DNA from 3 places in the Planococcus antarcticus DSM 14505 genome. Region 1 is predicted to be linked to each of the others. Evidence: a T-box and tRNA genes for the amino acid it is inferred to sense, from the RefSeq annotation. Region 1 holds a T-box; the other regions hold tRNA genes.

Region 1 (9,794 bases):
GTAGCGTTGATGCATTTCCAGCCAATAATCCACTGGTGTCTGCTGCTCCATTACGCGGCCGCGTTCCTGAATACGTGAAAGAATGTCCTCAATCGAGCCTTCCAGGTAAACCAGCAAATCAGGATGTGGGAAATAAGGCGTCATGACCATCGCTTCAAATAGATTAGTATAGGTTTCGTAATCTACGTTATTCATCGTGCCTTTATCCCAATGCATTTTCGCGAAAATGCCCGTATCTTCATAGATCGAACGATCTTGAATAAATCCACCACCATATTCAAACATCCGCTTTTGTTCTTTAAAACGCTCTGCCAGGAAATAAATCTGCAAGTGGAAACTCCATTTCTCAAAATCGTCATAAAACAAGTCCAAATACGGATTAGTATCGACATTTTCAAAAGAAGTACGGAATTGCAACGCATCAGCTAAAGCTTTAGTCATCGTGGATTTCCCAACCCCCACTGTGCCAGCTATTGTAATTACCGCATTCTGTGGAATGCCATATTTTTCTCGTAGATTCATAAGGTCAAACTCCTCTTTTGTAAAGTTCCATCCACCTTATCCAGGATCAGTTGAAGATCACTATTATTTTGGACAAAATCGATTTCATCACCATTAAAACGCAGTACAGGAATTTCTGGATGCTCTCTTTCAAAGCGTTCGATGAACTCGTGGTAATCAGCTGCCAGTTGCTCCATGTATTCCGGTGTGATCATTTTTTCAAATTCACGCCCCCGAAGCTTTATGCGTTTCATCAAAGTATCCAGGCTAGCATGTAAGTAGATAACCATATTCGGTTTCGGCATATCCACCGTCAAAATTTTATAAATGGCTTCGTATTTAACGTATTCAGCTTCTGGCAATGTACGCTTCGCAAAAATGAGGTTTTTGAAAATGTGGTAATCTGCGACAACCGGTTCACGTTTCGAGATAAACTTCTTCTGGATATCCGCCAATTGTTTATAGCGATTGCACAGGAAGAACATCTCTGTCTGGAAGCTCCATTCTTCTATATCTTCGTAGAATTTATTTAAAAATGGGTTTTCGTCAACAATTTCTTTTAATAACTGAAATTGATTTTGATCGGCAAGCGCTTTCGTCAGCGACGTTTTGCCTACACCGATCGGACCTTCTACCGTGATGAATGGCACCGGCATGCGAAGTCCTCCTTTTTCGTTTCAAGTAAATTGCAATGCCATTTATTTTAACACATCAATCTTGTTAAAAGTAGAGTGAAAAACCGGCAGATTTATTAATGAATTGGTTTTTTAAAGGTCGCACCATGAACTTCTTGAGTTGCCATAATCGTTAAAAAAGCTTTAGAATCAATGTCTGCGACAATTTGTTTGAGCTTTGTGAGTTCAAGACGAGTGACTACTACATAAATGACATCTTTTGGAGAATTGAGGTAGCCTCCTTGGCCATGCAGTTTCGTAAAACTTCGACCAAGGCGATCGTTAATGGCCGAACCAATTTCTTCATACTCTTCCGACACAATCAACACTGCTTTTGTATCGTCCAAACCTTGAATGACCACATCAATGGTTTTAGAAGCAATATAATATGTCAAAATCGAATACATCGCCTGCTCCATTCCTAAAACAAATGCAGCCCATCCAAAGATAAAGACATTGAAGAACATAACAAATTCGCCAACCGAAAACGGCAGTTTTTTCGTCAATAAAATCCCTAGAATTTCCGTTCCATCAAGTGCACCGCCGTTGCGGATGACAACCCCGACACCTGCTCCGAGAAGCAGACCACCAAATATAGTAGCAAGAAGCGGATCTTCCACAAAAGGTTCGATCTTGTGCATTGGAATTTCAATCAAAGCTAACGCAATAATAGCAAAAATAGATGAGATGAAAAAATTCCGACCAATATGCTTATAACCAAAGTATAAAAATGGTAAGTTGATGACGACCAGCAATATCCCAAAAGGAATTACGGTTAAATAATCTAAGATCAGAGAAATCCCGATAATCCCACCATCAATGATCGAATTAGGAACCAAAAATAATTCGATAGCGGCAGCTGCCATCGTGGCGCCTATAAAGATAAAGATAAATCGCAGAGTAAAATGCAACTTTTTTTCCTTTTTATGTTGTTTCACTCTTCAATCACTCTCCTCGTTAGTTTCTCGTTTCTCTATTTTACGCTGTTCTGCGATTTTTGTCTGCCTCACTCATTTAATTGCAAGAAAATGCTACACTAGATTTAAGGAGCGATGCAACATGAACGGAATAGAAAAAGATCATTTTTATATGGGATTAGCAATCGAAGAAGCAAACAAAGCAGGAGCTAAAGGGGAAGTACCGATTGGTGCTGTTATTGTCTACAAAGATCAGGTGATTGCGCGTGCTCATAATCTTCGGGAAACGACGCAAGATGCTGTTACCCACGCCGAGCTTTTAGCCATCCAGGAAGCTTGCCGAAATATGGGCAACTGGCGGTTGGAAGACACCAAGATTTACGTTACGTTAGAGCCTTGTCCGATGTGTGCAGGCGCCATTTTACAATCTCGGATTCCACATGTCGTATACGGAGCGCGAGACGCGAAAGCCGGCAGTGTGGATTCCTTATACCGCTTGCTGAACGATGACCGCTTTAATCATCAATGCCAAGTCACCGAAAACGTCCTTGCTGAAGAATGCGGACAGCTGCTAACACAATTTTTCCGAAATCTCCGAGAAGCAAAAAAACAAAAGCGGAAGACCCTATAACTGGGTCTTCCGCTTTTATTCGCTGATGAATTGCTCAATCAAGCGATTGACGATTTCTGGTTGCTCATGTTGGATCCAATGAGTCGCTTCTTCGACAAATGCCAAATTGACTTCGTCACAAAAAGACATACTTTCTTTTGCTAACATGGGAGACAGAAACTGATCACCCACTCCCCAGATAATTCTAACCGGTACTTTGACTTTCGTATCAGGCACCTGCCTGAAGCTGCCTCTCCTGATTGCCCGGTACCAATTCAGCATTGCTGTTAATGCGTCAGACTGTGACCACGCCGCTTTATATTGTTCGATTTCATTTTTCGAAAAAGCGTTCGGGTTGCTAGACTGTTCGATACCTTGCTGCATGGCTTTAAACTCTCCCATGCCAAGAGCTTTTTCAGGCAGATTGGGCAATTGGAAAAAGGCAATATAGGAGCTCTTCATCCATTGCAATGGATTTTTTTTGAGTACTTTTGGCATCGCTTTTGGATGCGGAATGTTCAAGACAATCAATTTTTCTACATACTCGGGCCGCGTGGCCGCTAAATGCCAAGCTACTGCACCGCCCCAATCATGTCCGATAATAATAGCCGTTTTTTTTTGAAAATGCTCTATGATGCCGATAACATCATCGCGTAAATAATCCACTGTGTAATTATCGATTCCTTTTGGCTTATCACTCAAATTATAGCCGCGCTGGTCAGGCGCCACGACCCGGTATCCCTTTTCCGCTAAAGGTTGTATTTGATTTTTCCAACCAAACCAAAATTCCGGAAAGCCGTGTAGCAAAATAACTAACGGTCCATCTGCTGGTCCCGCTACAGCTATATGAAGATTGATGCCGTTTGTTTCTATAATTTGAAAGCTCAGGTTTTCCATAAAAACAACTCCTTCACTCGATCTCCTTAACTTCTCTTTACCCCTTTTCTCCAAATAAAAGACTCAAAAGCAAATTGCTTTTGAGTCTTTTTTTATTAGGTCGATCTGTTACTTAAAAGAAGTGTAGAAAAAAATTGAACTTACCTTATCCAATGGTCTTTTTACCACCCATATAAGGCTGTAGCACTTCTGGAATATGGATTGAACCGTCTGCTTGCTGACAATTTTCTAGTAACGCTGCCACAGTGCGACCAATTGCCAGTCCGCTGCCATTCAGTGTATGGACGAATTCAGGCTTACCGGTTGTTTCACGGCGGAATTTGATATTTGCGCGTCTTGCTTGGAAATCCTCAAAATTACTGCAAGAAGAAATTTCCCGGTATGTCTCTTGGCTTGGAATCCAGACTTCGATATCGTATTTCTTGGCGGCTGTGAAGCCAAGGTCTGCGGTACACATCTTCAAAACACGATATGGAAGCCTTAAAAGCTGAAGCACTTTCTCAGCATGGCCCGTCAGTTTCTCCAGTTCGTTATAAGAATCCTCAGGCTTCACAAAGCGCACCAGCTCGACTTTATTGAATTGATGCTGTCTGATTAGTCCTCGCGTGTCGCGCCCCGCAGAACCCGCTTCAGAGCGGAAATTCGCGCTGAAAGAAGCAAAGGCCTGTGGCAACATATCCGCTGTCAGGATCTCGTCGCGATAGAAGTTTGTCACTGGCACTTCAGAAGTCGGAATCAAGAAGTAATCTTCCTTCTCAATCAGAAATGCATCTTCTTCAAATTTCGGTAATTGACCTGTGCCCGTCAAGCTTTCACGGTTGACCATATAAGGTGGCAACATTTCTTCATAACCGTGCTCTTCTTGGTGAAGATCCATCATAAAGTTGATCAGTGCGCGCTCTAGACGTGCCCCGAGTCCTCGGTAAAAGACAAAACGGCTTCCTGTCACTTTCGCTGCACGTTCAAAATCAATGATGTTCAAATCAGTCCCTAAATCCCAATGCGGTTTAACTTCGAAATCAAATTCTGGTTTATCGCCCCACGTACGGATTTCTTCATTGTCGTCTTCAGAGTCGCCAAACGGCACGCTGTCATGTGGAATATTCGGTACACGCATCATGATGTAGTTCAATCTTTCTTCTACTTCTTTCAACTCTTCATCAATCGCTTTGATCGCTTCGCCAACTTCACGCATTTTGGCAATGGCTTCGTCTGCATTTTCTTTCGCACGTTTCATCGTTGCGATATGTTGAGACGCTTCATTGCGCTCTGCTTTTAATTTTTCAGTTTGCGCGATTAATTCACGGCGTTTTGAATCCAACCCTTCAAAATCATTAAGCACTGAAATATCTTCTCCGCGCTTTCCAAGCTTTGCTTTTACTTCTTCAAAATTGGCACGTACAAAACGAATATCCAACATACTGTTTTCCTCCTCAAAATTTTAAAATAAAAAAAGACAACAAAAATAGCCCTCATCCCTTGAAAGGGACGAGAGCTACCCGCGTTGCCACCCTGATTGATCGGCATAAAGCCAATCCTCTTCATCACATAACGGCATTTAAACCGGCAATGGCTTTTTTTCACCATGCAACTCCGGGGTGGATTCAAACGCGTTTTTCACCGGTTCACACCAACCACCGGCTCTCTTTAGAAAAACACTCATTTTACTACTTCCCATCAACGTTTCGTCTTTTAAATTAATCATACTTTACTATAAGTTGATGTCTTTGGCAAGAGAAGGTCTGACTTATCGCCGATCATACTCAAAAAATATGCAGTAATTCGGTGGTCTTCTGTCAATTCTGGGTGGAACGAGCAACCTAGAAAATGACCACTCTTTGCCATGACAATTTTTCCGTCATGCATGCACAACACTTCAGCATGTGGTCCGACACTGACAATGTGCGGAGCCCGGATAAAAACTGCTTCAAAAGCGCCTTCGATGCCGTTAATAGTAAGGGGCGCTTCAAAGCTATCTATTTGCCGGCCAAATGAATTCCGTTCAACTGCAACATCCATAACACCTAAATGCGATTCTTCTCTACCAATCACGGTTTTTGCTAGCAATATTAATCCCGCGCACGTGCCAAACATCGGCTTTCCTGTTTCAGCAAACTCCCGCAGCGGTTCCATCAAACCGTAGCGATCAATCAGTCGGCGCATCGTCGTACTCTCGCCACCTGGTAAGATCAAAGCATCCAAGCTCTCAAGATCCTTCGGCCATTTTACAGAAACAGCTTCGGCTCCACATGCTGTAATCGACTGGATATGCTCACGAACTGCCCCTTGCAGAGCAAGGACTCCAACTCGTTTCATTCTTACCAGCCCCGCTCTTGCATACGTTCGCCGGCAGCTATCGTTGAAATTTCAATGCCTTTCATGGCAATACCAAGATCTTTCGATAGCTCAGCAATCAATTTGTAGTCTTGGTAATGTGTAGTAGCCTCGACAATCGCACGGGCAAACCGTTCTGGATTATCTGATTTGAAGATACCCGAACCTACGAATACGCCGTCTGCTCCAATCTCCATCATCAATGCAGCGTCTGCTGGTGTTGCAATACCACCCGCTGCAAAATTAACAACCGGCAAGCGGCCCAAGCTTTTTACTTCTTTTAAGAACTCATAAGAAGCTCCAAGGTTGCGCGCTTCTGTCATTAATTCGTCTTCGCTCATCGCAATCACTTTTCGCACTTCTGCATTTACTTGACGCAAATGGCGGACCGCTTCGACAATATTGCCCGTACCCGGTTCACCTTTCGTGCGCAGCATAGAAGCTCCTTCACCAATTCTGCGGGCAGCTTCGCCCAAGTTCCGGCAACCACAGACAAACGGTACCGTGTATTGGTTTTTTAACAAATGAAATTCTTCATCTGCAGGCGTCAATACTTCACTTTCGTCGATATAATCGACACCCATCGCTTCTAAAATACGAGCTTCCACAATATGTCCAATACGGGCTTTCGCCATGACCGGAATCGATACAGCCTTCATCACTTCTTCCGTAATGCGTGGATCTGCCATACGTGCCACTCCGCCGTCTCTGCGAATATCCGATGGCACACGTTCTAGTGCCATTACAGCCGTTGCACCTGCATATTCCGCAATACGTGCTTGTTCCGCATTGACCACATCCATAATCACTCCACCTTTTTGCATTTCGGCCATTCCTCTTTTTACGCGATCTGTTCCAAGTTGACTCATTTACTAATTCCCCCTATTTGTTAATAAATTCAGTATAATAGAGATTGACCATATGAAAAGACTCAGTTCTATTCAATTCAATAAGGTCAGTTGGAGGAATTCAAATGGACATGCTTATGTTTCAACTTCAAAAACAGTCACAAACCCCATTATATAAACAGTTATATCGAGAAATAAAAGGAGCCATCATAGACGGCACAATCGGCGTAGATACCAAATTGCCAAGCAAGCGAAAATTAGCGGATTATCTGCAAATTAGCCAAACGACCGTCGAACTTGCCTATTCTCAGCTCGTCGCTGAAGGGTTTATTGAGTCCAGGCCACGTAAAGGATTTTATGCTCAGCCAGTCGAAGAACTTGCGTATCTGGATATTCCGCATGACGAGCCTGTCATCAACGAAACCATTACTTACAAAATAGATTTCAACTCTGCCAGTATCGATACACGCTCTTTTCCATTTTTAACTTGGCGCAAACTGACGCGTGATATTTTGGATGACTCTAACCATCATTTATTGCTATCTGGGCATCCTCAAGGAGACGACGCCTTACGCCAGGAAATTGCCCGTTATTTGTATCAGTCCCGTGGAGTTGTCTGTGATGCAGATCAAATCGTCATCGGTTCCGGGACAGAACAATTATTGCCCCTGCTAATCCGTCTACTCGACAAAAAACTTGTTTATGGCTACGAAAATCCTGGCTATGCATTGACTCATAGCATTTTCAGCCATCACGACCGCCAGTCTATCCCGATCGAACTTGAACAAGACGGCATCCATGTTAGTCAATTAGAAGCATCTAATGTAGATGTCGCGTACGTTACGCCTTCACATCAATTTCCATCAGGCTCTGTCTTGAGTGCTACCAAACGAGCACAATTGCTGAACTGGGCCGTAGCTAAACCAAACCGCTATATTATCGAAGACGATTATGACAGCGAATTTCGTTACACTAGCCGACCCATTCCCGCGTTACAAAGCATGGATTTAAGTGACCGAGTTATTTACATTAGTACTTTTTCTAAATCACTCATGCCTTCTCTACGTCTCGCTTATATGGTCTTACCTAAACGACTGCTGCGGGCGTATCAGCAAACTTTTCTTCATTACTCTTCTTCGGTACCAAGACATGATCAACAACTAGTCGCCAAATTCATGAAAGACGGTCATTTCGCGCGTCACTTGAATCGTATGCGTAAGCTGTATCAGAAGAAAATCAAACAACTGAGTTGGTCTCTGGCTTTATTCTCTCCCGTTGTTACGGTTTCTGGCGAACAGGCAGGCATGCACATCGTTCTGACCATTCAAACCTCGTTGAGCGAAGAGGAGCTGGTACAGCGCGCTAAAGGAGCCGGCATCCGTGTCACGGGGTTGCACTCTTATGATGTACACAAAAAATCCGGTGCATATCCAAAAATCGTTCTTGGATTCGGTGGTCTCTCCGAAGAAGAAATTCACTCGGGAGTTATTGAATTGATGGCATGCTGGGAAATCCAATAAAAAAAGCCGTTCATCTTTTCGGATGAATGGCTTTTCCTATTAAAATAACTCCTTTACAAAAGTACCTGCATCATTCCAAAGAGACGATAAAAATTCTCCGGCATTCCGCATCGACAAGGCAGCCCAACTGGCACGTTCCACAGATTCAGTAGTCGCCACCTTAACCTTATTTGAACTGCCACTTAAATAGCCATATTCCACGCCTTCCGCTTTTTTCAGCTCAAGCGTTCCTACCACTAAATCCTTTTCTACATCCGCTTCGAGCTTACCATCCTGCACTACTGAATCGTCCAGCAGCAATTCTGGCTGATGCAATTCCTTATCGGCAGTCCGAATCATCATGGTCACCGGCTCTTTAACCGCAATTGCAACTTCTTTCTCTACACCGTTTTCAACAGTAAGAGTTTCCTGTCCCTCAAACTGATACCCTGCCGGAATAATTTCTTCTGTAGTAAACTGTCCGAAACCATAATCGAATAAAGCACGAGTTGCATCAAAACGAGCTTTATACGAACCTGCGCCTTTATTATCCACCGCTCCCATGACTACAGCGATGAAACGCGTATCATCACGCTTCGCCGTTCCTGCAAACGAGTAACCAGCAAAATCCGTACTACCGGTTTTCAATCCGTCCATACCTTCGTATTCATAAATCAATCCAGGAAGCATTGAATTCCAGTTCTCCATCCGTGTCTCGTCTGCCGTTCCTTCACGGAAAAGCTTTACCGGAATTTTTGTTGTTTCTAGCACTTCAGGGTAATCGTCCAACAAAATTTTCGTCAATTTGGCAACTGAACGTGCCGGCATGATGTTTTCATCCGTTTCTTTCGTGCCTTCGGGATGCCTGCCCATCAAACTTGAATTGCTGAGACCTGTCGAATTGACGAAAGTCGTTTCTTCTAAGCCCATTTCCTTCGCTTTTTCGTTCATTAAACGGACAAATTCACTTTCCGTCCCTGCAATCGTCTCGGCGATGCCGATCGTTGCTGCATTGGCTGAAAAAATAGCCATTGCTTCATACATTTCTTTAATGGTGTAAGAACCATCTTCACGAAACGGCACATTGCTCAAGCGCATGTCCTGAGAAATCCGATACGTATAATCCGTCACTTGATATTCCTGCTCCCACGTAATCTTCCCTTCTTCAATCGCCTCAAATAATAAATACTCCGTCATCATCTTGGTCATGCTGGCAACTCCTAAAGGCGTCTCAGCATTTTTTTCGTAAAGAATTTTGCCACTTTCAGCATCCACCAAAATAGCGGCTTCTGCCATTATAGTTAACGATTCTTCCGCTTGTGCTTGCTGCGGAAAAATAGCGGGCGCAGTGAATGCAAGCAATAACGCTATGAGTAATCCTTTATTAAAAAAATTTTTCACGTATTTGAATACCTCCGTTTATAAGATTCCACATGCTATTTTATCATATTCGTTGTGCATAAAAACAAAAACATGAAAAAGGCATCTTTTCCTTCATTTTAACCGAAGGAAAA
Region 2 (9,794 bases), 1.1 Mb from region 1:
TCTCGAGACGTCGTATTGGACGCCTCATGGCGACACTTGGCATCCAATCGAAATACGCACTGCCTTCGTACAAGCCGATGGTTACGCCTCCTAACGAAGCAACGTATCGAAACGTATTAAACCGTGAATTCAATCCAACAGAGAAAAGTGCCGTATTGGTTAGCGACTTAACGTACGTGAAGGTTGGCGGCCGGTGGAACTATATTTGTTTCCTTCTCGATCTCTATAACCGTGAAATTGTCGGGTACAGTCTGGGTGAGCGAAAAGACGCTGCTTTAGTTCAGCGTGCCTTCGCGACGGTCAAAAGCGACCTGGGAGCCGTGAACATTTTCCATACAGACCGTGGATCTGAATTTAAAAATGCCGGTATTGATGCCTTACTAGAGACGCATCAAATTGAACGGTCGCTGAGTCAAAAAGGAAACCCTTATGACAATGCGGTGGCAGAAGCTACGTTTAAGATTCTGAAGACGGAACTGATCAACGGCATGCACTTTGAATCCCTTAATCAGCTATCACTTGAGCTATTTGATTACGTCCATTGGTACAATCATATTCGTTTACACGGCAGCTTAGGCTACACCAGCCCTGTCACTTATCGAAACGCAGCCCTTAAAAAAGTTGTTTGATTTAGTGTTGACTTACCAAGTGGCGTTTTGTCTAATATGAGGTAACTTTTTAGATACCATAAGTTTGACCCCAGGTTCTATTTCAATCGTACTCAATCGAATCGCTTCAACGAATTCAAGCATATACTTATTCCCATTAACAACCGAATATATTATATCAAACAAAGCAGCAGTATGCTGCATACCATCTAACATGTTATCCATACCCACTGATAAAACCAGCATATCCTCACGCTCATTCGGCATAATAAAAGCAATGTTGAAATCTTGAATAACAGTGTGAACGAAAGAACCACCTTTTATTTTATGGTCTTTCACTGTAAAATTGCTGGGAAACAAAAAGACCTCTTAACTGTAATGAATCACAGTTAAGAGGTCTTTAAAGGGCAGGCAGGCCCTTTGATGATACCGGCGGTCGGGGTCGAACCGACACTCCCGTGAAGGAACGGGATTTTGAGTCCCGCGCGTCTGCCAATTCCGCCACGCCGGCAAATCATTATGGAGGCGGCAACCGGACTCGAACCGGTGATAAGGGTGTTGCAGACCCATGCCTTACCACTTGGCTATGCCGCCAAAAATTGGAGCGGAAGACGAGGTTCGAACTCGCGACCTCCACCTTGGCAAGGTGGCGTTCTACCACTGAACTACTTCCGCTTAAAGCTGGGGTACCTGGATTCGAACCAGGGCATGACGGGATCAAAACCCGTTGCCTTACCGCTTGGCTATACCCCATTAATAAGATGGGGCGGACGAGGGGAATTGAACCCCCGAGTGCCGGAATCACAATCCGGTGCGTTAACCACTTCGCCACGACCGCCACTTTACTATTTTATAAGTGCAACTCTCAAATGTATGAAAACTAGGGGCGGACGAGGGGAATTGAACCCCCGAGTGCCGGAATCACAATCCGGTGCGTTAACCACTTCGCCACGACCGCCATCATAAAATTTTTAAAAATGGCAGGGGCAGTAGGAATCGAACCCACATCGGAGGTGTTGGAGACCTCTGTTCTACCGTTAAACTATGCCCCTAAAAACTGGTGGTGGGGGGCAGATTCGAACTGCCGAACCCGAAGGAGCGGATTTACAGTCCGCCGCGTTTAGCCACTTCGCTACCCCACCGTAAAATGGTGCCGGAGAAAGGACTTGAACCCTCAACCTACTGATTACAAGTCAGTTGCTCTACCAGTTGAGCTACTCCGGCATGGAGATTTGGATTTAATAAAAAAATGGTGGGTCAGGACGGAATCGAACCGCCGACACTTAGAGCTTCAATCTAATGCTCTACCGACTGAGCTACTGACCCACTGTATTGAATAAAAATGGCGGTCCCGACCGGGATCGAACCGGCGATCTCCTGCGTGACAGGCAGGCATGTTAACCGCTACACCACGGGACCATTTGGTTGCGGGGGCAGGATTTGAACCTGCGACCTTTGGGTTATGAGCCCAACGAGCTACCGAACTGCTCCACCCCGCGATAATATGATTTAATTTTTCTCACTACATTCGTACTTTAATAACTGCATAGCTTTTATCATGTAAGAGTAAAATGGTGGAGGATGACGGGATCGAACCGCCGACCCTCTGCTTGTAAGGCAGATGCTCTCCCAGCTGAGCTAATCCTCCATGAAATTGGTGACCCCTACGGGATTCGAACCCGTGTTACCGCCGTGAAAGGGCGGTGTCTTAACCGCTTGACCAAGGGGCCATATGTTTTTTTGGGAATTTATCTTCTGGCGGAGAGCAAGGGATTCGAACCCTTGAGACGGTTGCCCGCCTACATGATTTCCAATCATGCTCCTTCGGCCACTCGGACAGCTCTCCAAAATTGGCTCCGAAGGTAGGACTCGAACCTACGACCATCGCATTAACAGTGCGGTGCTCTACCACTGAGCTACTTCGGAATAATTAATTAGACTGGCGACGTCTTACTCTCACAGGGGGAAACCCCCAACTACCATCAGCGCAAAAGAGCTTAACTGCCGTGTTCGGGATGGGAACGGGTGTGACCTCTTTGCCATCATTACCAGACTAATTTTATTTTGAAAGACAAGATTGATTATACCAATCTCACAGGTTTTTACAAGCTTTTTCATAAAAAAACTTTTCCTTATTCTTTCAAAACTGGATAAACGACATTGACCCATTGAAATTCCTCCATGATACATTGTTTGGTTAAGTCCTCGATCGATTAGTATTCGTCAGCTGCACGTGTCGCCACGCTTCCACCTCGAACCTATCTACCTCATCGTCTTTGAGGGATCTTACTTGCTTGCGCAATGGGAAATCTCATCTTGAGGGGGGCTTCGTGCTTAGATGCTTTCAGCACTTATCCCGGCCACACATAGCTACCCAGCGATGCCCTTGGCAGAACAACTGGTACACCAGCGGTGTGTCCATCCCGGTCCTCTCGTACTAAGGACAGCTCCTCTCAAATTTCCTGCGCCCGCGACGGATAGGGACCGAACTGTCTCACGACGTTCTGAACCCAGCTCGCGTACCGCTTTAATGGGCGAACAGCCCAACCCTTGGGACCGACTACAGCCCCAGGATGCGATGAGCCGACATCGAGGTGCCAAACCTCCCCGTCGATGTGGACTCTTGGGGGAGATAAGCCTGTTATCCCCGGGGTAGCTTTTATCCGTTGAGCGATGGCCCTTCCATGCGGAACCACCGGATCACTAAGCCCGTCTTTCGACCCTGCTCGACCTGTACGTCTCGCAGTCAAGCTCCCTTCTGCCTTTACACTCTGCGAATGATTTCCAACCATTCTGAGGGAACCTTTGGGCGCCTCCGTTACTCTTTAGGAGGCGACCGCCCCAGTCAAACTGCCCGCCTGACACTGTCTCCCATCCCGATCAGGGATGTGGGTTAGAATTTCAATACAACCAGGGTAGTATCCCACCGACGCCTCCTCCGAAGCTGGCGCTCCGGGCTCTAAGGCTCCTACCTATCCTGTACAAGTTGCACCAAAATTCAATATCAGGCTACAGTAAAGCTCCACGGGGTCTTTCCGTCCTGTCGCGGGTAACCTGCATCTTCACAGGTACTATAATTTCACCGAGTCTCTCGTTGAGACAGTGCCCAGATCGTTACGCCTTTCGTGCGGGTCGGAACTTACCCGACAAGGAATTTCGCTACCTTAGGACCGTTATAGTTACGGCCGCCGTTTACTGGGGCTTCAGTTCGCACCTTCGCTTGCGCTAAGCACTCCCCTTAACCTTCCAGCACCGGGCAGGCGTCAGCCCCTATACGTCACCTTACGGTTTTGCAGAGACCTGTGTTTTTGCTAAACAGTCGCCTGGGCCTATTCACTGCGGCTCTCTCGGGCTATTCACCCTACCAGAGCACCCCTTCTCCCGAAGTTACGGGGTCATTTTGCCGAGTTCCTTAACGAGAGTTCACTCGCTCACCTTAGAATTCTCTTCTCGCCTACCTGTGTCGGTTTGCGGTACGGGCACCTCCCGCCTCGCTAGAGGCTTTTCTTGGCAGTGTGAAATCAGGGACTCTGAGGTAAACCTCTTGCCATCACAGCTCAACGTATCAGGAATGGGATTTGCCTCATTCCACGCCTCACTGCTTGGACGTGCACAACCAACGGCACGCTCTCCTTATCCTTCTGCGTCCCCCCATTGCTCAAACGGCGGGGAGGTGGTACAGGAATATCAACCTGTTGTCCATCGTCTACGCCTATCGGCCTCGACTTAGGTCCCGACTAACCCTGAGCGGACGAGCCTTCCTCAGGAAACCTTAGGCATTCGGTGGACGGGATTCTCACCCGTCTTTCGTTACTCATACCGGCATTCTCACTTCTAAGCGCTCCACCAGTCCTTCCGGTCTGACTTCAACGCCCTTAGAACGCTCTCCTACCACGGATCTCCGAAGAGATCCATCCACAGCTTCGGTAATCCGTTTAGCCCCGGTACATTTTCGGCGCAGTGTCACTCGACCAGTGAGCTATTACGCACTCTTTAAATGATGGCTGCTTCTAAGCCAACATCCTGGTTGTCTAAGCAACGCCACATCCTTTTCCACTTAACGGATATTTGGGGACCTTAGCTGGTGGTCTGGGCTGTTTCCCTCTTGACTACGGATCTTATCACTCGCAGTCTGACTCCCAAGCATAAATCACTGGCATTCGGAGTTTGTCTGAATTCGGTAACCCGGGATGGGCCCCTAGTCCAAACAGTGCTCTACCTCCAGGATTCTCTATCTTGAGGCTAGCCCTAAAGCTATTTCGGAGAGAACCAGCTATCTCCAGGTTCGATTGGAATTTCTCCGCTACCCACACCTCATCCCCGCACTTTTCAACGTGCGTGGGTTCGGGCCTCCAGTAAGTGTTACCTTACCTTCACCCTGGACATGGGTAGATCACCTGGTTTCGGGTCTACAACTGCATACTCTGTCGCCCTATTCAGACTCGCTTTCGCTGCGGCTCCGCCTTCTCAGCTTAACCTTGCATGCAATCGTAACTCGCCGGTTCATTCTACAAAAGGCACGCCATCACCCATTAACGGGCTTTGACTACTTGTAGGCACACGGTTTCAGGATCTATTTCACTCCCCTTCCGGGGTGCTTTTCACCTTTCCCTCACGGTACTGGTTCACTATCGGTCACTAGGAAGTATTTAGCCTTGGGAGATGGTCCTCCCGGATTCCGACGGAATTTCACGTGTTCCGCCGTACTCAGGATCCACTCTGGAGGGGCAGGGTTTTCGGCTACGGGGCTATTACCCGCTGTGGCGGACCGTTCCAGGTCGCTTCGCCTAATCCTACCTTTTGTAACTCCGTATAGAGTGTCCTACAACCCCAAGAGGCAAGCCTCTTGGTTTGGGCTGATCCCGTTTCGCTCGCCGCTACTCAGGGAATCGCATTTGCTTTCTCTTCCTCCAGGTACTTAGATGTTTCAGTTCCCTGGGTCTGCCTTCTCATGTGCTATCAATTCACACATGGATACTGCCCAATTAAAGGCAGTGGGTTCCCCCATTCGGAAATCTCCGGATCACAGCTCACTTACAGCTCCCCGAAGCATATCGGTGTTAGTGCCGTCCTTCTTCGGCTCCTAGTGCCAAGGCATCCACCGTGCGCCCTTTCTAACTTAACCAATGGTTAATTAAAAAGTTGTGGCACCAAGTGCCACGCGTACATGAATTGCTTCATTTTTGTTTCAATGTCGTTTTATCCAGTTTTCAAAGAACAAGGTTCTCGCTTTCGCTTACAAAATGAGTGGTGGAGCCTAGCGGGATCGAACCGCTGACCTCCTGCGTGCAAGGCAGGCGCTCTCCCAGCTGAGCTAAGGCCCCAAGAAGAATGGTGGGCCTAAATGGACTCGAACCATCGACCTCACGCTTATCAGGCGTGCGCTCTAACCAGCTGAGCTATAGGCCCTCTTGAGTATAAGTATAGTGCTAATAGAAGATCAGTTCAGTGTCTCCACTGAAGGTGAACCTTCAAAACTGAACGCAAAACGTCAACCCCGAGAAAACCTCGGTTCCGAATTTATCCTTAGAAAGGAGGTGATCCAGCCGCACCTTCCGATACGGCTACCTTGTTACGACTTCACCCCAATCATCCGTCCCACCTTCGGCGGCTGGCTCCACAAGGGTTACCTCACCGACTTCGGGTGTTACAAACTCTCGTGGTGTGACGGGCGGTGTGTACAAGGCCCGGGAACGTATTCACCGTGGCATGCTGATCCACGATTACTAGCGATTCCGGCTTCATGCAGGCGAGTTGCAGCCTGCAATCCGAACTGAGAACGGTTTTCTGGGATTGGCTTGCCCTCGCGGGGTTGCAGCCCTTTGTACCGTCCATTGTAGCACGTGTGTAGCCCAGGTCATAAGGGGCATGATGATTTGACGTCATCCCCACCTTCCTCCGGTTTGTCACCGGCAGTCACCTTAGAGTGCCCAACTGAATGCTGGCAACTAAGATCAAGGGTTGCGCTCGTTGCGGGACTTAACCCAACATCTCACGACACGAGCTGACGACAACCATGCACCACCTGTCACCGCTGTCCCCGAAGGGAAAGGCGTATCTCTACACCGGGCAGCGGGATGTCAAGACCTGGTAAGGTTCTTCGCGTTGCTTCGAATTAAACCACATGCTCCACCGCTTGTGCGGGCCCCCGTCAATTCCTTTGAGTTTCAGCCTTGCGGCCGTACTCCCCAGGCGGAGTGCTTAATGCGTTAGCTGCAGCACTAAGGGGCGGAAACCCCCTAACACTTAGCACTCATCGTTTACGGCGTGGACTACCAGGGTATCTAATCCTGTTTGCTCCCCACGCTTTCGCGCCTCAGCGTCAGTTACAGACCAGAAAGTCGCCTTCGCCACTGGTGTTCCTCCACATCTCTACGCATTTCACCGCTACACATGGAATTCCACTTTCCTCTTCTGCACTCAAGTTCTCCAGTTTCCAATGACCCTCCACGGTTGAGCCGTGGGCTTTCACATCAGACTTAAAGAACCGCCTGCGCGCGCTTTACGCCCAATAATTCCGGACAACGCTTGCCACCTACGTATTACCGCGGCTGCTGGCACGTAGTTAGCCGTGGCTTTCTGGTGAGGTACCGTCAAGGTACCAGTAGTTAGTTGGTACTTGTTCTTCCCTCACAACAGAGTTTTACGATCCGAAAACCTTCGTCACTCACGCGGCGTTGCTCCGTCAGACTTTCGTCCATTGCGGAAGATTCCCTACTGCTGCCTCCCGTAGGAGTCTGGGCCGTGTCTCAGTCCCAGTGTGGCCGATCACCCTCTCAGGTCGACTACGCATCGTCGCCTTGGTAGGCCATTACCCCACCAACTAGCTAATGCGCCGCGGGCCCATCCTGCAGTGACAGCGAGATGCCGTCTTTCCGTGCCGCCTCAGGAGAGGCGACAAACTATTCGGTATTAGCACCGGTTTCCCGGAGTTATCCCGATCTGCAGGGCAGGTTGCCCACGTGTTACTCACCCGTCCGCCGCTAAACCAAAAGGAGCAAGCTCCTCTGGTTCCGCTCGACTTGCATGTATTAGGCACGCCGCCAGCGTTCGTCCTGAGCCAGGATCAAACTCTCCATTATAGAGAACATTTGACTGCTCTAGTTGTTGCTGGCACCATCCGAAGATGGCTTGATCTGCACAAAGCTGATCAGTAAGTTGTAGTCACGAACATCCAGTAGATGAACAACTCTGCTCCAATTGCCGGTGGCAACCTTCGCAAAAGTCGTGCTCGTGACGTCTTTCGTTGACGTTTTGCTGTTCAGTTTTCAAGGTTCAGTGCGTCCGTCCTATAAAAGCAACTTCTCTAAGTTATCATCGTTAAGCGAAAGAGTCAAGCATTTTTATTATTGCAAAAAAACTTAATTTCTCTTAGCGACGTGTATCATCATAATATACTTTCCGTATAATTGTCAACGATTAAAGCAAAAAAAGTTTAAAAATCGTAAAAACTTTAATGAACAAGCCATAAAATCATTATTCTTTAGCTTGTTTCATCACGATTTTCACAGAAAAAGAAGCTGTTCCAAAAGTCCGAATGAACGGCTTTTAGCAACAACTTTTCTTTTCTCTTTATACATCGCTACTACATAAGCATCCGTACTACTTGTTCATAAGTAAAAAGTGTTGACCCGTTCTACTCGCTTTTACACTTCCATTTCGCAAAACAAAATAACTTAGTTCCAGTTGGTCCGCATTGAAATGGTACAGAAGCAACGTTTTGAAATGTTCATTTTAATCGACCTTTATAAAATTAAGAACCAAAACCTGAATACAGAGAAAGACTGATGCCGCTCTGTTCCTCCTAGGTGAAAGCCGAGAGGAAGGACAACGTCTCTATCCTACAACATTCCCGGTTTAGTTTTTCACGTAATAATAACGGTGGAAAATTCCCTCGCTTTTTGTCGTAACACCATTAATAAAAACAAGATCCTTATCTATAAGATATTCAATGAAAACTTCAAGGTTAGATGAGTAGTTTTTTAATTCTTCTTGTTCATGTAATTCCTGAATCGTCCAGCTACTCTGCCTCTCCATGACTTCCCGTATATGAAGAGCTCCATCCTGTGTCCGAGAATGAATATAGAACTCACTTGCCAAAAATAACAGCTCCAGACGCTTATCAATCGGCTCAACGCTCGATATCAATTCTTCATACAACTTATAGATAGCCGGCTCCATTTGCTTTACCTGTGACCAGACAGTCACTTCCGGAGGCAAACCGTTTTCAAGTACCGCCAACCGTGCTAAATGATGTAACGATTCTACCATATGGTGATAGGCGTCCATATAGTTCCTTTCTTCAAAAAACACTTTCCCTTCCATATAACGGCGGATCAGTTTGGCAAACTCAATACCCATCTTGATTTTCCGTCCGTAGAAAGGGTAGTCTTTTAACTCTGTTTTCAACTTCTCCATAAATTCATTGCGATCATAAATAATACGGCCGTAGAAAAGCCAGTCAACAATTTTCCGGTTTGTGCCAAGCAACAGCCATTTATGTAGTTGCTTTTCGGTAACGATGTGCATCGCAGCTTTTTTATCTAAATACGTATAGTGCTTTGTGAAGACCGGTGTCTCATTTTCCTTGGTAATGATCAGTAGAATCGAATCAAACGTATCCGTAATCTGGCTGACCTTCTCTCTTTTTTCTACTAGAATCACCCCCAGTGTACTTTCTTGGCTGGCGCGTTCCTGATAAATAGGTCGTAGTATTTGTTCCATTAACTTTCACTCCTTGCTGTCTCTATCCCTTTCCGCCATAGGACTGAATGGCGTAGTTGGAAATGAACTTCAGCGCGTTTTAATTATCCCCCTGATTCGTAGAACCTAATCATTCTCTTTATATCAGACATTGAAACCAAATGTTTTGGCTTCTGCTTTTCTTTATTTCGACATATTTATTGCTGATTCCTTCATTTGAAAACCGATATCACTTTTTAAGGACATTTATGATATAGTATGATGGATGCAAGGAGGAAATAAACTATGAAACCTTATAAAAATAAAATCAATCGCATTCGGACGTTTGCGTTAGCGCTGATTTTCATCGGAATCGTCATCATGTACGTCGGCATTTATTTCAGAAACCATCCCATCGTAATGGTGATTTTCATGTTGCTTGGCGTCGTCGCGATTATCGGAAGTACAGCTGTCTATGCTTGGATCGGTTTACTTTCTATGAAA
Region 3 (9,794 bases), 1.3 Mb from region 1:
GTGCGAACTGAAGCCCCAGTAAACGGCGGCCGTAACTATAACGGTCCTAAGGTAGCGAAATTCCTTGTCGGGTAAGTTCCGACCCGCACGAAAGGCGTAACGATCTGGGCACTGTCTCAACGAGAGACTCGGTGAAATTATAGTACCTGTGAAGATGCAGGTTACCCGCGACAGGACGGAAAGACCCCGTGGAGCTTTACTGTAGCCTGATATTGAATTTTGGTGCAACTTGTACAGGATAGGTAGGAGCCTTAGAGCCCGGAGCGCCAGCTTCGGAGGAGGCGTCGGTGGGATACTACCCTGGTTGTATTGAAATTCTAACCCACATCCCTGATCGGGATGGGAGACAGTGTCAGGCGGGCAGTTTGACTGGGGCGGTCGCCTCCTAAAGAGTAACGGAGGCGCCCAAAGGTTCCCTCAGAATGGTTGGAAATCATTCGCAGAGTGTAAAGGCAGAAGGGAGCTTGACTGCGAGACGTACAGGTCGAGCAGGGTCGAAAGACGGGCTTAGTGATCCGGTGGTTCCGCATGGAAGGGCCATCGCTCAACGGATAAAAGCTACCCCGGGGATAACAGGCTTATCTCCCCCAAGAGTCCACATCGACGGGGAGGTTTGGCACCTCGATGTCGGCTCATCGCATCCTGGGGCTGTAGTCGGTCCCAAGGGTTGGGCTGTTCGCCCATTAAAGCGGTACGCGAGCTGGGTTCAGAACGTCGTGAGACAGTTCGGTCCCTATCCGTCGCGGGCGCAGGAAATTTGAGAGGAGCTGTCCTTAGTACGAGAGGACCGGGATGGACACACCGCTGGTGTACCAGTTGTTCTGCCAAGGGCATCGCTGGGTAGCTATGTGTGGCCGGGATAAGTGCTGAAAGCATCTAAGCACGAAGCCCCCCTCAAGATGAGATTTCCCATTGCGCAAGCAAGTAAGATCCCTCAAAGACGATGAGGTAGATAGGTTCGAGGTGGAAGCGTGGCGACACGTGCAGCTGACGAATACTAATCGATCGAGGACTTAACCAAACAATGTATCATGAAGGAATTTCAATGGGTCAATGTCGTTTATCCAGTTTTGAAAGAATAAGGAAAAGTTTTTTTATGAAAAAGCTTGTAAAAACCTGTGAGATTGGTATAATCAATCTTGTCTTTCAAAACCAAATAGTCCAGTGATGATGGCAAAGAGGCCACACCCGTTCCCATCCCGAACACGGCAGTTAAGCTCTTTTGCGCTGATGGTAGTTGGGGGTTTCCCCCTGTGAGAGTAAGACGTCGCTGGGCAATACTTATCGGAGGATTAGCTCAGCTGGGAGAGCATCTGCCTTACAAGCAGAGGGTCGGCGGTTCGATCCCGTCATCCTCCACCATTTTTTCTTTCGCCGGAGTAGCTCAACTGGTAGAGCAACTGACTTGTAATCAGTAGGTTGAGGGTTCAAGTCCTTTCTCCGGCACCACTCATGTAAATGAGCCATTAGCTCAGCTGGTAGAGCATCTGACTTTTAATCAGAGGGTCGAAGGTTCGAATCCTTCATGGCTCACCATTTTAATTGAATCATTGCCACGCGGGTGTGGCGGAACTGGCAGACGCACTAGACTTAGGATCTAGCGCCTTCGGGCGTGGGGGTTCGACTCCCTTCACCCGCACCATTTTTGCGGAAGTAGTTCAGTGGTAGAACGCCACCTTGCCAAGGTGGAGGTCGCGAGTTCGAACCTCGTCTTCCGCTCCATATTTTTTTTGCACATTATACCGACCCTTAGCCGGGGTGGCGGAACTGGCAGACGCACAGGACTTAAAATCCTGCGGTAGGTGACTACCGTACCGGTTCGATTCCGGTCCTCGGCACCATTTATGCAAACCAGATGAATCCCTTATATGCGCCCGTAGCTCAATTGGATAGAGTACTTGACTACGAATCAAGCGGTTAGAGGTTCGAGTCCTCTCGGGCGCACCATATTTTTACACTCAGCAACTCAGTTCGGGAAGTAGCTCAGCTTGGTAGAGCACTTGGTTTGGGACCAAGGGGTCGCAGGTTCGAATCCTGTCTTCCCGACCAAACAATGGGGCCTTAGCTCAGCTGGGAGAGCGCCTGCCTTGCACGCAGGAGGTCAGCGGTTCGATCCCGCTAGGCTCCACCAACTTATCACATTAAAAATCTCGGCGGCGTAGCTCAGCTGGCTAGAGCGTACGGTTCATACCCGTGAGGTCGGGGGTTCGATCCCCTCTGCCGCCACTTTTTTAGGACCTTTAGCTCAGTTGGTTAGAGCAGACGGCTCATAACCGTCCGGTCGCAGGTTCGAGTCCTGCAAGGTCCACCATATGTATTTTATCACGGAGGAATACCCAAGTTTGGCTGAAGGGATCGGTCTTGAAAACCGACAGGGGAGTCAAATCCCGCGGGGGTTCGAATCCCTCTTCCTCCTCCATATTTTTAAAATGTGTGGACAATTATTAATGAAGCGTGTGCTAGAATTAATATCTATATTATTATCGCGGGGTGGAGCAGTTCGGTAGCTCGTTGGGCTCATAACCCAAAGGTCGCAGGTTCAAATCCTGCCCCCGCAACCAAATGGTCCCGTGGTGTAGCGGTTAACATGCCTGCCTGTCACGCAGGAGATCGCCGGTTCGATCCCGGTCGGGACCGCCATTTTTATTCAATACAGTGGGTCAGTAGCTCAGTCGGTAGAGCATTAGATTGAAGCTCTAAGTGTCGGCGGTTCGATTCCGTCCTGACCCACCACTTTTGCGGGTGTAGTTTAGTGGTAAAACCTCAGCCTTCCAAGCTGATGATGAGGGTTCGATTCCCTTCACCCGCTCCATATATATACACATATGGGCCTATAGCTCAGCTGGTTAGAGCGCACGCCTGATAAGCGTGAGGTCGATGGTTCGAGTCCATTTAGGCCCACCATTCCGAAGTAGCTCAGTGGTAGAGCACCGCACTGTTAATGCGATGGTCGTAGGTTCGAGTCCTACCTTCGGAGCCAAACTGGGGAAGTACTCAAGTGGCTGAAGAGGCGCCCCTGCTAAGGGTGTAGGTCGGGCAACCGGCGCGAGGGTTCAAATCCCTCCTTCTCCGCCAGTATTTGGCCCCTTGGTCAAGCGGTTAAGACACCGCCCTTTCACGGCGGTAACACGGGTTCGAATCCCGTAGGGGTCATCATCGATAAGAGTCATGCATTCAATTGCATGACTCTTTTTTTCGTTTTACCGGAAACGTAGCTGTGAACCATCATGCCTAACATCACCAATAGAAGGCCAATCAAAGATAAGTTGGATGGCAAGGCGATGGACAAGAAAAGAATTTCTCCAGACAAAGCAAATAAAACTTCCAACGATTGTATGGCTTCGACTGCACCTAATTTCTACATGTTTCCCCTGACTAAGTCCGTGGCTTTAAAGAAAACCACCGTAGCAATGACTCCGGAACTGATTGCTACAATAAAGGTTTGGTAGCTTTGCGAAGCAGTCGGACCACCGACAGCGATCAGTCCATAAAGCGATAACATTAGCCAAAAAGGCAAACTCGCTAATGTCATTCCTAAAACTCGTTGATATGCATCCAGTCTATCACCGCATGGATCCATCATTTTTCTATTGCCCAATGGATATGCAAAAGTAGCAATAATAACGGGAATAAAACAAAACCATAAAGTCGCAGAAGGAACGGCTGCTATATGTTCTACCTGCATCAGACATACCCCGGCTAATATGATAAAAGAAATCAGTAAGCCTTTCGAAGGGATTTTCCTTCGCATATAAACGTTGTCTTTATTACTATGTGCGGTAATTAAAAATAAGGGTGTAAGGAGAGTATCCGCAATAATAGTGATTTGCCATGTTCCTGCAATCAACGAGCTAGGAGAATAGGCAGCGGCAAAACACAAGGGAGCATAAAAAAAACGAATCCGATAAAACTCCATAACACCCAAGCTTCTTTATTTTTGCTCATCTCTTGTAGTAGGGGGCTTTAGATTTTTTCGGGAAAGAACGATCATCAGCAAAAAGGGCACCATAAAAATATAGCGAAGAGAGGCACTCCCAATCCAGCTTCCGCCAACTGTTTCCGTCGTAGCGTTCAGCAAAAAAGTAAAAGCAAAGAAAAAAGCTACGATAATACCGAAAATAATAGGTTTCACCTTATGTCCTCCTAAAACAAAAGCATATAAATTATTCATCCACTATAGCGCAAGTATTCAGTTCTTCAAAGTATTATTTGGATATAAAAAAAGGATTTCCATAGAAATCCCTTTTTAAGCATCTTATTATAGAAGGTAATCAATCAGCAATCCGATTCCAAGTAAAAACGCGACAAATGTATTTGTTTTACCGGTATCCTTCATCGCGGGCATCACTTTTAGCGGTGCCGTGAAGTGTTTGAAAATCTGGACGACTTTGATAGGTTTTAGCACGCTGAGGAATACCAGTAAAGCCCAAGGTGTCAGCGTCCCTGTGATCACTAAAATTACAATCCAAGCATAGGCTAGTATGAAGAACATCATTAGAATGTTTACTGCTGCGGGTCTTCTGACTAATATTGCAAGCGTATTACGGCCGCTCTCCTCGTCTCCGACAATATCGCGGATATTATTGGCCAACATAATTGCAGCTACCAGCAAAGTACTCGGTACAGCAAGTAAAGAAGCCTCCCATGTAACCATTCCAGTTTGAATGTAGAAGGCAATGATAACAATTAAATAGCCCATGACCACTCCGGAAAAGAGCTCACCGAAAGGAGTATAAGCAATGGGATAAGGTCCGCCAGTATAAAGATAGCCGATCATCATCGCTACTCCGCCAACAACCAAAAGCCACCAGCTGGTTTGTGAACAAATATAGATGCCGATGACCGCGGCGATCCCGTAGAACATTAGAGCTAACGCTAAAACGGTTTTCGGTTTGACTCCGTTCCGAACGATTGCGCCGCCGATGCCGACAGAATTTTCATTATCTAAGCCTCTAGCGAAATCATAATACTCGTTGAACATATTAGTAGCTGCCTGAATCAATAAACTTGCAACAAGCATAGCCAAGAATAAAATCCAGTCGATCGGGGAATGATTTAAAGCAATCATCGTTCCTAAGAAGACAGGAGCGAAGGATGCGGTTAAAGTATGGGGCCGGGTTAGTTGCCACCAGACGCGCCATCCGCTGTCTGCCTGTAGTGAATGTGTCATATCTATCTCTCCTTTAATTCTTTCCACTGTTCATTGTACTTCAAATATAGAAGGGAATACAGCAAATGATGTGCTGATTTTAGCAGAAAAGAGTATGATAGAAGGTAGATATTAAAAAGTAGAAAAGTAAGTGGAATAAACGAGACTCTTGTCTTAAAACGGAGGTAATCAGGTGAATTCAGAATCGTCTTCATCGACCCAAAAATCTACGGAAAGCCATTACGAAGGCTACCGTTTTTATACCGAAACAATCGAAGTCACTCGCATGTCAGCATTGGCATTCTTTGAAGCCGGGGGAGATGAATACTTAGGAAAACGCATGTACTGGCAGAATCGTGAAAAGACCTTCACGTTGGTTGGAATCGGACATGCCCATGTCCTTTCTACAAACAAAGCAACAGGGCGATTTAAGAAAATCAAGGATGACTGGAAGAACCTTTGCAAACAAATCGTCAATGAAGAAAGTTCTGTCCAGCCAGTCCTATTCGGAGGATTTTCGTTCGATCCCTTAAATAGCAAATCGAGTGAATGGACACGGTTTCCACAGGCTTATTTTGCGGTGCCAACTTTTCAGTTGGTTTTAAAAGGTGAGCAGGCTTTTGTCAGCATTCATTTAATTACGGAACAACAAGAGAGCTATGCAGAATTTGATGCGATGCGTAAAGAACGTGATAAACTGATCCATGCGGCACAGGTATCTGAAGTCGATAAATATGATAAACCACAGGCAACTGGCCGCATAGAACTAAGAAAAGAAGAGTACCTGGATTCCATTCAGCAGGTTACCGATATTATTAAAGCCAAAAAAGTGGAAAAAGTCGTTATTGCACGGACGCTGAAGTTGGAATTTGAACACAAATTTTCGCCTTCTTCTGCGTTGTATCAGGTTTCCAATGAACAGCCTGAAAGTTTCTTGTTCGGTTTGGAAGCGGAAGAGCAATTCTTCTTTGGAGCAACTCCTGAAAGGTTGGTAAAAGTAGAAGACCAAAAAGCACTCTCGACATGTTTAGCAGGTTCCACTCCGCGCGGCAAGACGGTTGAGAAGGATACCGAACTTGGCGAAGCCTTGCTGAAAGATCCGAAAAATCGGGCTGAGCATCAATTTGTGGTCAAGATGATCAGCGATGTATTTGAAGCGAATTGCAGCCGGATGGTCGTACCTAAATTGCCAAAATTAATGAAGATCAGGGACATTCAGCATTTGTATACACCGGTTGAAGGCGAGTTAAAACCAGGCGCAACCTTATTTGATTTGGTGGAGGTTCTTCATCCGACACCGGCGCTTGGCGGAGAGCCGAAATTGAAGGCGCTGCAGATGATCCGCGAGCACGAAGCGATGAACCGTGGCTATTATGCAGCTCCAATTGGCTGGATTGATGCTAAAGGTGATGGCGAATTTGCTGTTTCGATAAGGTCGGCTTTGTTGGATGGCGAAAGAGCTTATTTATATGCGGGCGGTGGAATTGTAGCAGATTCCACGCCGCAATCAGAGTATGACGAGACATGGGTTAAATTCAGACCGATGCTTCGGGCATTGGGAGGTCAATTGAGTGACGAGTCGTAAAGCGTTAACAGAATATGTATCTGCATTTACCCATTCGCTGGTCGGGCTTGGAGTGTTGGATGCTGTAATCAGTCCGGGATCCCGTTCCACACCGCTCGCCTATGCCTGTATGATGCAGGAAGGCTTGACAGTATACCGGCAAATCGATGAACGTTCAGCGGCTTATTTTGCGCTGGGCATGGCGAAAGCGTCTGGCAGACCCGTGATGCTGTTGTGCACGTCTGGAACTGCAGCGGCTAATTATTTCCCAGCGATTGTCGAAGCGTATTATGCGCGCGTGCCTTTAATTGTCGTGACGGCAGACCGGCCGCATGAGTTGCGGGAAGTTGGAGCGCCGCAAGCGATCAACCAAGTCAATTTGTTCGGAACGCATGTCAAATGGGCGACGGATTTGCCGATGCCGGAAACAGATAACCAATTGGCGTTCTTGTCTCGCCATCTGCATCGTTCTGTCCAGAGTGCAAGCAGCGAACCGAAAGGCCCGGTACATGTCAATGTTCCATTCCGTGAACCACTGCGCATCGATTTTGAACAGACTTACGAAAGTGGTGGGGAAATCGCCCATTTTGGTGGAGACATGTCTTTATCTCCTGAAAGCCGTGAATTTTTTCAGAGGCTGATGAAAAAGAAAAAGGGCCTGTTGATTGTCGGAGAAATGACAAAACCGATGCCGCCTGAGTTCTGGGACTTTATCAATAAGCTTAATTGGCCGGTTCTTGCGGATCCTTTGTCGAATCTGAGGGGCAATATGCCTTCTGAAGCAAAAGATCTAATTATCGATTCGTATGATGCCTTATTAAAAAATGAAGCATTCAAGGAAGAGGTAGTGCCTGAAGCGGTTATCCGGGTCGGACCTCAGCCGGTTTCAAAACCGTTGACTTTGTTCCTAGCTGCAGCGAAACCGGAAGTCTATGTTGTGTTCGATGAAAGTCCGATGTTACGGGACGCGCAGTCAGTTGCTACGCATCATATTCAGGCTTCGGCAAACGGCTTATGGCAGTTGCCTTTGGAGATGAAAAAAAAGAACCCTTATCAGGAAAAATGGACGGTTGCTTCAGCCTTATACTGGGAAGTTGTTAGCCGCCACTGCCAGGAGGAGCTAGATGAAGGCATCTTAGCAAAAATATTTTTTGATCGATTAGATGCCTGCGATTTAATCGTCGGTAGCAGTATGCCGATTCGTGATGTTGATACCTTCTTTAAATCGACTGAGCGGGATGTCATGATTTATGCCAACCGCGGTGCAAACGGCATTGACGGTGTTGTGTCAACAGCATTTGGTGTCCAGGCGGCAAAACAACGGCCGGCCTACTTATTTATCGGCGACTTATCGTTCTTGCATGATATGAACGGTCTGATTGCGTCCAAAATGCAGGCAACGGATTTGACGATTGTTATCATGAATAATGATGGCGGCGGTATTTTCTCTTATCTCCCCCAGTCTCAAGAAGAGCGTTATTTTGAGGATTTGTTCGGTACACCGACGGGTTTAACTTTCGGCGACGTAGCGAAAATGTATGATACGCAATATGTAGCTGTGGAAACGGTAGAACAATTGGCAGAAGCGTTGGATCAGCCGAAAGACAAAGCTGTGAAAATCATTGAAGTGTTCACAGATCGTCAGAAGAATGTCATAACGCACCGAAAATTATGGACCCGCTTTGGCGAGGAGCTAGCTAAGCAATGAAGCTCGATATTAACGGAGTCCACTATCATGTTGAAATGACTAATAGAGACATGCAGGAAGCGGTTGTCTTTCTGCATGGCTTTACGGGCAGTACTAAGAGCTGGCAGCCGATTACAAAATCGTGGAATGAGTTTAAAGTCGTCTTGATTGATTTGATTGGTCATGGTGAAACCGATTGTCCAGAAATGATTGATTCTTATTCAATGGAACGGCAGCTGGAAGATTTGGATGCATTGTTCAGTCAGTTGAATTTGGCTTGTTTAACGCTTGTGGGCTATTCGATGGGCGGACGGACAGCACTGGCTTATGCCTGCAGATTTCCAGAGCGAATCAAAAGACTCGTGCTGGAAAGTGCTTCTCCTGGACTTCGGTCTGACGCAGAGCGGCAGGAACGTCGGATGCGTGACGAGAGGCTGGCAGAACGGATTATTGCTGGAGGAATAGTAAATTTTGTTGATCGTTGGGAAAACATTTCTTTGTTTGACAGCCAAAAATCTCTGCCGTATGCGGTCAAACGATCTATTCGTGAAGAGCGGCTGTCTCAAAATCCAACAGGACTTGCAAACAGCCTGCGAGGTATGGGAACTGGTGCGCAAATATCTTACTGGAATAAGTTAGCGAAGCTGGAAATCCCAGTTTTATTGGTGACAGGACAGTTGGATTTGAAGTTTGAGTCGATTGCTGAGGAGATGGCTGGGCTGATGCCAAATGCTATTCATAAAACTATCGATGCGGGACATGCGATACATGTGGAAAAACCTGCTGAATTTGCTACAATAGTAAGAGAGTATTTAAGCTTGACCTACTAAGGAGGAAAAACATGACACGCAAGTGGATTACAGAACGTACATATGAAGATATCAAGTATGAAATTTTTGACGGCATTGCTAAAATTACCATTAATCGTCCGGAAGTGCGTAACGCATTCCGTCCGAAAACGGTTCACGAATTGATCGATGCATTTTCTCGTGCACGCGATAATGCCCAAGTAGGCGTTATTGTTTTAACTGGAGAAGGCGAAAAAGCTTTCTGTTCAGGTGGAGACCAATCCGTACGCGGACATGGTGGCTATGTTGGAGAAGACGAGATTCCACGTTTGAACGTGTTAGATCTTCAGCGCTTGATCCGTGTGATTCCAAAACCGGTTGTCGCCATGGTAGCAGGCTACGCAATTGGCGGCGGGCACGTTTTGCACGTTGTGTGTGACTTGACAATTGCAGCAGATAACGCACGATTCGGTCAAACAGGCCCACGCGTTGGTTCGTTTGACGCGGGGTACGGTTCTGGTTACTTGGCACGCATTATTGGTCACAAGAAAGCACGCGAAATTTGGTACCTATGCCGTCAATACGATGCACAGGAAGCACTAGACA

What was found. The T-box of region 1 lies ahead of serS (serine--tRNA ligase). A T-box ahead of a tRNA ligase gene usually reads a tRNA of that ligase, here a tRNA-Ser.
Region 2: it has a tRNA-Ser gene. The T-box ahead of serS (serine--tRNA ligase) is inferred to sense a tRNA for this amino acid. The anticodon was not compared.
Region 3: it has a tRNA-Ser gene. The T-box ahead of serS (serine--tRNA ligase) is inferred to sense a tRNA for this amino acid. The anticodon was not compared.

What each region holds. Positions count from the first base shown of each region.
Region 1 is NZ_CP016534.2:17,306-27,099, reverse strand. Features, by position in the region: gene BBH88_RS00105 (deoxynucleoside kinase) at 1-522, opposite strand, end outside; gene BBH88_RS00100 (deoxynucleoside kinase) at 519-1,157, opposite strand; gene BBH88_RS00095 (YitT family protein) at 1,253-2,113, opposite strand; gene tadA (tRNA adenosine(34) deaminase TadA) at 2,235-2,723, shown strand; gene BBH88_RS00085 (alpha/beta fold hydrolase) at 2,739-3,599, opposite strand; gene serS (serine--tRNA ligase) at 3,745-5,019, opposite strand; T-box leader at 5,081-5,289, opposite strand; gene pdxT (pyridoxal 5'-phosphate synthase glutaminase subunit PdxT) at 5,301-5,915, opposite strand; gene pdxS (pyridoxal 5'-phosphate synthase lyase subunit PdxS) at 5,918-6,802, opposite strand; gene pdxR (MocR-like pyridoxine biosynthesis transcription factor PdxR) at 6,907-8,301, shown strand; gene BBH88_RS00060 (serine hydrolase) at 8,341-9,681, opposite strand.
Region 2 is NZ_CP016534.2:1,079,257-1,089,050, reverse strand. Features, by position in the region: partial or broken gene BBH88_RS05415 (IS3 family transposase) at 1-629, shown strand, start outside; gene BBH88_RS05410 (hypothetical protein) at 642-968, opposite strand; tRNA gene BBH88_RS05405 (tRNA-Leu) at 1,036-1,119, opposite strand; tRNA gene BBH88_RS05400 (tRNA-Cys) at 1,129-1,202, opposite strand; tRNA gene BBH88_RS05395 (tRNA-Gly) at 1,209-1,283, opposite strand; tRNA gene BBH88_RS05390 (tRNA-Gln) at 1,290-1,361, opposite strand; tRNA gene BBH88_RS05385 (tRNA-His) at 1,371-1,446, opposite strand; tRNA gene BBH88_RS05380 (tRNA-His) at 1,494-1,566, opposite strand; tRNA gene BBH88_RS05375 (tRNA-Trp) at 1,587-1,660, opposite strand; tRNA gene BBH88_RS05370 (tRNA-Tyr) at 1,667-1,750, opposite strand; tRNA gene BBH88_RS05365 (tRNA-Thr) at 1,757-1,832, opposite strand; tRNA gene BBH88_RS05360 (tRNA-Phe) at 1,859-1,934, opposite strand; tRNA gene BBH88_RS05355 (tRNA-Asp) at 1,952-2,027, opposite strand; tRNA gene BBH88_RS05350 (tRNA-Met) at 2,031-2,107, opposite strand; tRNA gene BBH88_RS05345 (tRNA-Val) at 2,181-2,256, opposite strand; tRNA gene BBH88_RS05340 (tRNA-Glu) at 2,264-2,338, opposite strand; tRNA gene BBH88_RS05335 (tRNA-Ser) at 2,365-2,454, opposite strand; tRNA gene BBH88_RS05330 (tRNA-Asn) at 2,460-2,534, opposite strand; rRNA gene rrf (5S ribosomal RNA) at 2,546-2,661, opposite strand; rRNA gene BBH88_RS05320 (23S ribosomal RNA) at 2,802-5,733, opposite strand; tRNA gene BBH88_RS05315 (tRNA-Ala) at 5,857-5,932, opposite strand; tRNA gene BBH88_RS05310 (tRNA-Ile) at 5,941-6,017, opposite strand; rRNA gene BBH88_RS05305 (16S ribosomal RNA) at 6,139-7,690, opposite strand; gene BBH88_RS05300 (nucleotidyltransferase-like protein) at 8,466-9,332, opposite strand; gene BBH88_RS05295 (YgzB family protein) at 9,597-9,794, shown strand, end outside.
Region 3 is NZ_CP016534.2:1,283,983-1,293,776, forward strand. Features, by position in the region: rRNA gene BBH88_RS06370 (23S ribosomal RNA) at 1-1,021, shown strand, start outside; rRNA gene rrf (5S ribosomal RNA) at 1,161-1,276, shown strand; tRNA gene BBH88_RS06380 (tRNA-Val) at 1,287-1,362, shown strand; tRNA gene BBH88_RS06385 (tRNA-Thr) at 1,374-1,449, shown strand; tRNA gene BBH88_RS06390 (tRNA-Lys) at 1,461-1,536, shown strand; tRNA gene BBH88_RS06395 (tRNA-Leu) at 1,558-1,642, shown strand; tRNA gene BBH88_RS06400 (tRNA-Gly) at 1,648-1,722, shown strand; tRNA gene BBH88_RS06405 (tRNA-Leu) at 1,753-1,841, shown strand; tRNA gene BBH88_RS06410 (tRNA-Arg) at 1,871-1,947, shown strand; tRNA gene BBH88_RS06415 (tRNA-Pro) at 1,973-2,049, shown strand; tRNA gene BBH88_RS06420 (tRNA-Ala) at 2,056-2,131, shown strand; tRNA gene BBH88_RS06425 (tRNA-Met) at 2,153-2,226, shown strand; tRNA gene BBH88_RS06430 (tRNA-Ile) at 2,235-2,311, shown strand; tRNA gene BBH88_RS06435 (tRNA-Ser) at 2,327-2,419, shown strand; tRNA gene BBH88_RS06440 (tRNA-Met) at 2,485-2,561, shown strand; tRNA gene BBH88_RS06445 (tRNA-Asp) at 2,565-2,640, shown strand; tRNA gene BBH88_RS06450 (tRNA-Phe) at 2,658-2,733, shown strand; tRNA gene BBH88_RS06455 (tRNA-Gly) at 2,739-2,812, shown strand; tRNA gene BBH88_RS06460 (tRNA-Ile) at 2,828-2,904, shown strand; tRNA gene BBH88_RS06465 (tRNA-Asn) at 2,906-2,980, shown strand; tRNA gene BBH88_RS06470 (tRNA-Ser) at 2,985-3,075, shown strand; tRNA gene BBH88_RS06475 (tRNA-Glu) at 3,082-3,153, shown strand; partial or broken gene BBH88_RS06480 (DMT family transporter) at 3,167-4,132, opposite strand; gene BBH88_RS06485 (1,4-dihydroxy-2-naphthoate polyprenyltransferase) at 4,259-5,170, opposite strand; gene BBH88_RS06490 (isochorismate synthase) at 5,343-6,734, shown strand; gene menD (2-succinyl-5-enolpyruvyl-6-hydroxy-3-cyclohexene-1-carboxylic-acid synthase) at 6,721-8,421, shown strand; gene menH (2-succinyl-6-hydroxy-2,4-cyclohexadiene-1-carboxylate synthase) at 8,418-9,230, shown strand; gene menB (1,4-dihydroxy-2-naphthoyl-CoA synthase) at 9,242-9,794, shown strand, end outside.